Regions from separate parts of the Oceanobacter sp. 5_MG-2023 genome, predicted to be linked through region 2. Evidence: predicted binding sites of a transcription regulator. Region 2 holds the regulator's gene; each other region holds the start of a gene.

Region 1 (3,149 bases), on a different contig from region 2:
CCAGGTCTTGAGGTACTGAGGCGAGGCACAAATCACAATATTCTGGCGCGCTACCGGTTTGGCAATCAGTCGGGAATCTTCCAGAGTGCCAATGCGGAGCGCAAAATCGTAGCCTTCCTTGACGATGTCCAGCGGCCGATCCGAAATATGCAGGTCGAAGCTGATATCCGGGTACTTCTCGGAAAAATCATTGAACATCCGCGCAAGTTCGCGGCGGCCAAAATTGGACATGGCAGTGATGCGCAAACGTCCGCGCGGCGTCACATCAAAATCGGTGACCAGTTTTTCGGCTTCGGAAATGGACTCGAGGATGTTTTCACAGTGCTGGTAAAACATCTGCCCCGCTTCCGTCGGACTGACCGAGCGGGTCGTGCGGTTCAACAATCTCACTCCCAGACGCTCTTCCAGACCACTGATTTGTTTGCTGACCGCGGATGGCGTAACGCCTAGCGAATCAGCAGCAGAAGTGAAGTTGCGTGCGCGTACAACAGAAACAAATGTTTGCAGGGTGTCTATACGGGACATGGGTACGATTCTTGCCGAAAACAGGTTAGTGCCGGAGTATAATTAATCCTGAGGAAATAATCAGCTTACATTCGATGCCTTTTACGCCGAAATGGCGTGGATTCAATGCCCTTTGGCCCGTATTGGGCTAATTGTCAGTAAAGTCGTGATATCCGTTGGCGCATGGTCATCGGCTGTTGTCTGTCGCCGTCGTCGCGCTGGTGGCCGTGGCAGTCGTGGCGTCTGGAGTGCCACGGCTACGAGGCTGCCACAGATTAACGATACCGGCGAGAATAATCAGCACTGCTCCGGCAATGGTGGTCCAGCCCGGGATTTCATCCCAGAACCACCAACCCATCAAGGCGCCATAAATAACCGCGCTGTAAACGTAGACGCCGACCTTGCCGGTCGGTGCGGTGCGATACGCTTTGGTTAATGCCAGCTGGCCGACTGTTGCCACCAGGCCCATCGCTGCGAGCCACCACCAGGCATCATCCGGAACCGGTCGCCAGTTCATCAGGGCGGCGGGAAAAGAGACCAGGCTGGCAATCAGGCCAAAGTAAAATACAATACACTGGCTGGATTCCGTCACCGACATACGCCGGATGGTGACCTTGGCCAGAGCTGCCAGGGCAGCCCCGAGCAAACCGATCAAGGCTGCGAGGGTAAAGGTGCTATCGGTTCCGGGGCGCAGAATAATCGCGACACCTGAAAATCCGATCAGCAGGGCCAGGCCACTGAACTTGCCCGTGGGTTCTTTTAGCCACCACCAGGCCAGTAACGGCATAAAGAAAGGACTCGACAGCTTGACCAGAAAGGCTTCGGTCAGTGGCATATTGCCAAGCGCCCAGAAATAACAGTACATCGCTGCAACCCCTACCAGTCCACGCATGAGGTGCCAATGCCAGACGCTGGTTTTGAGGCTGCCAATGCCACTGTTCATGATCAGGGGGGCCAGTACGATCAGCCCAAGGATATTGCGGAAAAACACCACTTGCTCTGTCGACAGATCGTCTGACAAATGTTTGATCAGGGCGCCCATGATGGCTAATAGCGCTTCTCCCAACATCAGGTATAACGCCCCGATACGCAGTTCGCGACTCACAGTGGTGTAATTCCTCTGGTCTTTAAATTCATTGAAATGACTCAATATCAGCAGTGTTGTGTCGGCGTAGTATTGACGGTGTCGGCTGATTTGCTGGTTTGGGCATCAGTATACGGATGGATGATGAATATTGCTCAGGATCAATAAACAACTATTAGATTTTCTTGTTTTTGATGTTTTTTACTTGAAAATTATTCATCAAGTCTCCATTTACCATTAAGGCAGTCACTGTTTAGCACAACTTCAGTTTGCCCGACTTTATTTTGTACAACGCTGCGAGTACCGGCCTTCCTTGGCTGGTGTTTGCCGGTATTACCAGAGGAGAAGCTCTGTATGCGTATGGATCGTTTAACCACCAGTTTGCAAAACGCCCTGGCCGAAAGCCAAAGCCTGGCCTTGAGCCAGGATCACAATCAGATTGATACCGTCCATTTGTTATTGGCGTTGTTACAGCAGGCCAATAGTTCAGTCAAAGATGTAATTCGTCGTATTGGCAGCAATGTGCCGCAGCTGGAGCAAGCCCTGCAGAAGGTACTGCAAGATCAACCTCGGGTCAGTAACCCTGATGGGCAAATCCAGGTGTCGGCGGAGCTGGGACGGTTATTGAACCTCACCGAAAAAGCGGCCAAACAGCAGGGCGATCAATACGTTTCCAGCGAGATTTTTCTACTGGTGGCACTGGAAGACAAAGGGGCTGCAGGCCAGGCGCTAAAAGCGGCCGGTCTTGATGCCACCAAAGTGAAACAGGCGATAGAGGATATGCGTGGTGGTGAAACTGTGAGCGATGCCAATGCGGAAGACAGCCGCCAGGGGCTGGAAAAATACTGTATCGACCTGACCGAACGGGCCGAAGCGGGCAAGCTGGATCCAGTGATTGGTCGAGATGATGAAATCCGCCGCACGATTCAGGTACTGCAACGCCGAACCAAAAACAACCCGGTTCTGATTGGTGCTCCCGGGGTGGGTAAAACCGCAGTCGTAGAAGGTCTGGCCCAGCGTATCGTCAATGGTGAAGTGCCGGATACCCTCAAGGACAAACGTATTCTGTCGCTGGATATGGGCTCGCTGGTGGCCGGTGCCAAATATCGGGGTGAGTTTGAAGAACGACTGAAAGCCGTATTAAAAGACGTCGCTAAAGAAGAAGGCCGCATCGTGCTCTTTATTGATGAGCTGCACACCATGGTAGGGGCGGGTAAGGGCGAAGGCTCGATGGATGCGGGCAATATGCTGAAACCGGCATTGGCGCGTGGCGAGTTGCACTGTGTGGGGGCTACCACCCTGGACGAATACCGGGAATTTATCGAGAAAGACGCAGCGCTGGAGCGTCGTTTCCAGAAAATCATGGTGGATGAGCCGTCGGTCGAAGATACGATCGCCATTTTGCGTGGTCTGAAAGAGCGTTACGAGGTTCACCACGGCGTACAGATTACCGACAGCGCCATTATTGCGGCGGCAAAACTGTCCACGCGCTATATCGCTGATCGCCAGTTGCCGGATAAAGCAATCGACCTGATTGATGAAGCCGCTTCGGTGATTCGTA
Region 2 (3,149 bases):
ACTCCATGGCGGTTGAATAAGCCTGGATGTCTTTTTCCTTGCAGTAGGCCAGCGGGCGGATCAGAACGTGCTTTTTATCGTCGCTGAGCAGCTTGGGTGGCATGGCTTTGAGTTTGCCGCCGTAAAACATGTTCAGGAATAAGGTTTCAATGATGTCGTCGCGATGATGGCCCAGGGCGATTTTATTGGCACCAATTTTTTCAGCAAAGCCGTAGAGGGTGCCGCGACGCAGGCGGGAGCACAGGCCGCAGGTGGTTTTTCCTTCCGGCACCAGATCCATGACCACGCTGTACGTGTCTTTTTCAACAATATGGTAGGGAATATCCAGCTTGCCCAGATACTCGGGTAACACGTGTTCGGGGAAGCCAGGCTGTTTCTGGTCCATATTGACGGCAATCAGCTCAAAGTTGACCGGGGCGCTTTTTTTCAGGCTGATCAGGATATCGAGCATGGTGTAGGAGTCTTTGCCGCCCGACAGGCATACCATGATCCGGTCACCCTCTTCGATCATGCAATAGTCTTCAATCGCCTTGCCAACGTTTCGGCGCAAACGTTTATGAAGTTTGTTGAATTCGGTGCGTGCTTTGCGATCAATGACATCGGCGGTCATGCTGGAAAACTCCTGAGCATTCTGGGGCGGAACACTGGCTAAAAATCAGGCGGCGAATTCTAGCGAATAGATTGGCTGGCGTCAGTAACTGTTGCCAGCCAATAACAACGCGGTGGCCGGTTAGCGGGTTCAGGGATGAAACTGGGCACAGAAACAAGGATATAAGGGGTTTTTGCCGTTACCGCTGAGAAGGGTAACGGCACGCTGTGCGGGATTATTCCGCTGGCGTTTTCTCGTCACATTCAATTTGTGGGTTCAGTCCGGCCATTTCATACAGGCTGTTCATGTCCAGAACGATGATTTCCTTGCTCTGGGTTTCGATCAGGGCATTTTTCTGGAAACGGGTGAATACCCGACTGATGGTTTCTACCGCGAGGCCAAGGTAGTTGCTGATGTCGACCCGCGACATGGGCAGGCGGAAGTGGGTGGCACTGAAACCGCGTCGAGCGTAACGGTTGGAGATATCCAGCAAAAACGAGGCTACACGTTCTTCGGCGTTCTTTTTGCTCAACAGCAACATCATGTTCTGGTCGTGACGAATTTCGTTGCCCATGGTGCGCATCAACTGTTTGCGCAGGTCGGGGAGTTCGTCGGTCAGGTTTTCCAGCTGATGAACCGGAATTTCACAGACGGTGGTGGTTTCCAGCGCTTTGGCGGTGAGAGGGTAATCACCGGCATCGTAACCGGCCAGACCAATCAGTTCGCTGGCGAGATGAAAGCCAGTGATCTGTTCTTCGCCATTACTGGCCAGGGTGTAGGTTTTCAGGGCACCGGTACGTACCGCAAACACGGACTGGAATTCATCCCCTTGCTGGAATAACAGCTGGCCTTTTTGAATGGGTCGGCCACGGCGAATGATATCGTCCAGTCGCTCCATATCTGTGTCACTGAGCGAGAGTGGCAGACACAGTGCGTTCAGGGAGCAAGTCTGGCAGTGGGGTTGATTACCGCGCAAGGGAGGGTGCGCAGGCTGTGCAGCTTGGTTTGTTTTCATTGAGCTCACCGTGTCGGGTTTTCCGTTATGTAGGGAAGAACCGTGTTCCATTAATTTTCGTATGGTCTTAGCTCGACGAGTGGCTGTCAAGACATTGGTCAAGGTATTGAGTCAAGGTATTGTCAACGGATGATCAGTCGCTGATCAATAACGACCCTGGCTACTATAACCAGATGGCTGCTGCAGTCCAAACGCCGTAACCAATCAGTAACAGTCCGGCAATGATACGGCTAAGGCTGTGACTGAGTAATCGGCTCAGGCTGGTGGCGGCGAGGCCACTGGCGAACAGGGCAGGCAGTGTGCCAAGGCCAAAGCAGAACATGGTCAGTGCCCCTTTGAGGGGATCACCATTGGCGGCGACCCAGCTCAAAGTGCTGTATACCAGTCCGCAAGGGAGCCAGCCCCATAGCAGTCCAAGGCGAAAGCGACTGCTGATCGAATATTGTGTCATCAAGGGGCGGGTAGCAGGCTGCAGCCTTTGCCATAGATATTGGCCAACTTGTTCGATACGGGTGAGCCAGCTTGCCCAGCGGGCAACGTAGAGCCCCATCAGCACCAGCAGTATGGCGGCCAGTGTACGTAATGCCAGCATCAGTACATCATTCAGTTGTTGTAGCCATAAGCCAAGCAGCGAGACGAGCAGGCCGGCAAAGGCGTAACTGGTGATACGACCGCTGTTAAAAGCCAGTGCTGTCAGTAGCGGTTGTTGTTGTGAGCGGGTGCCAATGGCGGCGGCAATGCCGCCACACATTACCAGGCAGTGACTGGAGCCAAACAGGCCCAGCAACAGGGCGGTTAACAGGGAGAGTGGTTCAATCACAATGGGTTTTTATCGGTTGCCGTGGTATGGGGTGCTGGTGTTGTGTCGGTTGCTGTGGGATGGGTGCTTGCGGGATCGTCATCGTCATCAAAGAGAATTCTGTGAGCCGGAGATTCCATATCATCAAACTGGCCGCTGCGCACTGCCCAGAAAAAAATCAGCGTGGCAATGCTGATCAGGACGATCGAAAGTGGAACAAGTATGTAGATAATATCCATGTTATGTCCATCAAACCAAGCGAGTGGAAGCCATTATAATCTGGCCTTGTGGCTGAGTGTGCTAATTGTGACCGGATACATCCGGTTTGGTCGTCCGGGATAGTCGCAGCGCATTACTGACCACCAAAAGCGAACTGAATGACATGCCAATGGCTGCGGCCCAGGGAGGAATATAGCCTGCCGCTGCCACTGGCAAGGCCAGCAGATTATACAGCAGCGCCCAAGCGATATTCTGGTAGATCACCTGGCGGGTACGGCTGGCGGTGTCCAGAGCCTGTAATACACAGTCCAGGCGGCCGCTGGTGACCAGGGCATCGGCGCTGGTTTTGGCCAGGTCTGTGGCGTCACTGACGGCAATGGCAATGTCGGCCCCAGCCAGTACCGGGACATCGTTGATGCCATCGCCAATCATTAATACACGTTCTCCCTGCTGTTGCCACAGGCGCACCTGTTGTAGCTTCTGTTCGGGTGACAAGCCGATCTGGACGTCGTCAATACCCAGCTGTG
Region 3 (3,149 bases), on a different contig from region 2:
TCAGGAGTCAGGGTTGGGTGGCGGCCTGATTGTGGCTGACCCCGGTTTGCTCTGCAAGATACAGTGCCAGACGGGCGACATTGGTTACGGCCCGCACCGACAAGGTTGCACCGGTAATGCCGTCAATATGCTGGCTGAGTTGTCGGGACTTGTCCAGCCTCGCCCCGGTAAACTGGTCAGTAAAAAACGGGTAGCGTACTTCCCAGCCACGGGATTCGAGAAACGCCAGTACCGCAACCGATTGTATCTGGTTATCGGTAATCACCACGCCGATGGTGATTGGCTTCTCTTTGCCAATCTCTTGCAGAATCCAGGCGCTGGTGGTGTCGGCTTGCCAGTATCGTACCCGCAAACCAACGTAAGAATGGCCGAGCAAGGCGGTGGCGGCTTCTTTATGTTCCGGTTTGAGCCACAGGGTTTTGGCCGCTGCTGGCTGCTCGCCAAACGCCTGTGACAGGAACGCTTCCTGACTGAGGTAGTTGTCGGCGCTGGCCATGCTGGCCAGGCACCATAATGTCAGGCTCCAGAGAATATTATTCCGTTTCACAGTTTTCCCACTCGGCATCAGAAATCAGGCTTTCATAGCGGGCATCGGTGAGCGTCATCATAAAACAGACCAGTGCTTCGACGTCATCGTCATCGAACAGGCTGCCATCCTGCAGTTCGGTCAGGCTGATGGTCTCGCTGATTTCCGGCTCCGCCCATTCCACACCGGTTTCAGGGTTGATTGTGTAGCGGCTGCCCGTGAGCCAGTGATCGTAAAACTTGACGACCGTGGCCAGCTCATTAAACACGCCGTTATGCATATAAGGCGCAGTGATGGCGACGTTACGCAGCGTTGGTACCTTGAATTTACCGGCTTCGGTATCGGCGGTGACGGCGCTGTTGTTTAATTGCAAACCGGTATCAATAAAGTCATCGTCCGAGCCATTGGCCAGCCGTACTGCGGTATTCACCGGGACACCAATATTGTGGTACTCATAGCCGGTAAAGGTCTCGCCGCTGTAGCCCTGGGACTTGAGTTGGTGACACGTGGCGCAGTTGGTGAATTGCTGGGAGAAAAACAGCACCTTGCCCGAGGCGACTTTGGATAATACGCCGTAATCGTAGTAGTCCTCATCATTTGAACTCAGTTGTGAACGATCGTATTTGGAATCGAAGGGAGCAAAAACATCCGTTGCCTCAAAGGTGGCAATGGCGTCGGTCATGGCTTCGTAAGCGGTATCGGTATCGTCAAACACATCGGTACCATACAAGGATTCGAAGGCTGCAATATAATCTTCATTTTCTAACAGGCGTTCGACTACGCTGGCGCGATCTGCCATGCCCATTTCAATCGGGTTTAATGGCGGGCCACCGGCCTGATCGGCGAGGGTGGAAGAGCGGCCATCATGAAACTGGCCGCCCAGCCAGCCACTGTAATCGGACTGGCTGCTGTTGAAGCGACTGCGCGTACCTTCCTGAAACTCCGGTGACAGTGAGGCGTACAGCACCGTTGGTGCATTACGGTCTCCCAGGGATACATCGTCATCACCAAGTGATACGGCAGCAGTCAGCCCGTTGTCATCTTCGCGGCTGTCGGTAAAGGCCTTGTCGGCATCGTGACAGCTGGCACAGGACTGGGTGCGGTTGAATGAGAGATTGGTATCGTTGAACAGGCTTTCGCCGAGGGCTGCCTTGCTTTCGAAGGCAAGGCTTGACGAATCAGACGAACTGCCACAACTGCTCAGTAGCAGCGCCAACAATAAAATTGAATACTTTTTCACGGTGACTCCGGTATTGCCCATTCCCTTGGGGTAATGGCTGATAAATCGCATGGTGGCTGGTTACTCTTGTCTGTTGTGATCCCCAGCTTGTTGTGGTGATCAGGAAGGCTGCTACCAAGGTGGCCAGTTTAGCATGCGTCAATAATCCTGCTAACGATAATGCAATCCCAAGTCTATTTGTAAATCATTTGCATTAGTAATATGATCTCAATCAAATCGAATCGGAACTATTTCGTTTTAATGTAAATGAGATGTTATCCGAAAGACAAATAGTCCGCCAAATTCCTTTATTGCCAGATCGGAGTGTTAAATGATGAAACTGACCTCGCTTGCTGCGGCTATCGCCGTAACTTCCCTGTTAACTGCTTGTGGCAGTAGCTCAGACAGCTCTTCGTCTGATTCCGTTATCAATGTTGATAACGTCAGCAAGGTGTTGGAAACCAACGCTGATATTGCCTACGCCGCTTATTCAGATGCCGTGACCACGGCCAAAGCATTACAAACCGCCTTGCAAACCTTCCGCGAAGATCCGACCGAAGAGAACTTTGTTGCCGCTAAAACCGCCTGGCTGGTTGCGCGTGAACCTTATGGCCAGACTGAAGTTTATCGCTTCCGCCTGAGCCCGATTGACTCTACCGACTACAGCTCGGAAGACGGCCCGGAAGGTGATATCAATGCCTGGCCATTAGGTGAAGCCCTGATCGACTATGTGCAGACCAACGATACTGACTTTGGTACCGATCAGGTGGGCGTAACCGCCAACTCGGCTGGCATTAATGGTGGTGGTGCCTTGACGGCAGCCGATGCGGAAGATCAGTCGAATAACATCATTGGTGATGTGACGATTGATATCACCGCCGACCTGTTGGCCAATACTGCCACCGCCGATGACGAGCATGATGTGATTGCCGGATACCACGCAATTGAATTCCTGCTGTGGGGACAGGACCTGAACAATGATGGTGAAACCACGGATGGTACGGATCGTGATGAGGCGGTTAAAACCAACGAAGCGTATAACTACGCGAAAGGCGGTGATCGTCCTCTGAGCGATCTGGCTGAGGGTTACTCTGAGACCGACACTTACGACAGCAGCAATTTGTCCAACCGTCGTCACAAATTTATGGAAGTGGCGGTTGAGAAGCTGATCGACGATTTGGAAACTGTTCGTGATAGCTGGGCTGACGGCGCTTCATACCGCACTGAGTTTACCACCATCAGCAGCGAAGATGACGCCAAACAGAAGCTGGCCGAAATTCTCACCGGTATGGGTACATTGTCTGAAGGCGAGCTGGCGGGTGAGCGGATGCAGATTGCGTTTTCTTCCAACTCCCAGGAAGACGAGCATTCTTGCTTCTCGGATAACACGCACCGCGATATCTG

What was found. Region 2 encodes FNR, which switches genes on or off when oxygen is low (the NO sensors DNR and NnrR bind a similar motif). Its sites were predicted from a motif close to TTGATNTANATCAA; they were not measured.
Region 1: the regulator FNR is predicted to act here: its motif matches at 1,740-1,753, upstream of clpB (ATP-dependent chaperone ClpB).
Region 3: the regulator FNR is predicted to act here: its motif matches at 1,968-1,981, upstream of Q4551_RS06325 (cytochrome-c peroxidase).

The regions. Positions count from the first base shown of each region.
Region 1 covers NZ_JAUORS010000014.1:57,233-60,381, reverse strand. The annotation lists gene Q4551_RS10890 (LysR family transcriptional regulator) at 1-525, opposite strand, end outside; gene Q4551_RS10885 (DMT family transporter) at 692-1,609, opposite strand; gene clpB (ATP-dependent chaperone ClpB) at 1,943-3,149, shown strand, end outside.
Region 2 covers NZ_JAUORS010000020.1:59,734-62,882, reverse strand. The annotation lists gene ttcA (tRNA 2-thiocytidine(32) synthetase TtcA) at 1-610, opposite strand, end outside; gene fnr (fumarate/nitrate reduction transcriptional regulator Fnr) at 825-1,604, opposite strand; gene Q4551_RS13125 (sulfite exporter TauE/SafE family protein) at 1,768-2,424, opposite strand; gene ccoS (cbb3-type cytochrome oxidase assembly protein CcoS) at 2,421-2,642, opposite strand; gene Q4551_RS13115 (heavy metal translocating P-type ATPase) at 2,704-3,149, opposite strand, start outside.
Region 3 covers NZ_JAUORS010000007.1:19,078-22,226, reverse strand. The annotation lists gene Q4551_RS06330 (FMN-binding protein) at 8-547, opposite strand; gene Q4551_RS06325 (cytochrome-c peroxidase) at 534-1,817, opposite strand; gene Q4551_RS06320 (imelysin family protein) at 2,077-3,149, shown strand, end outside.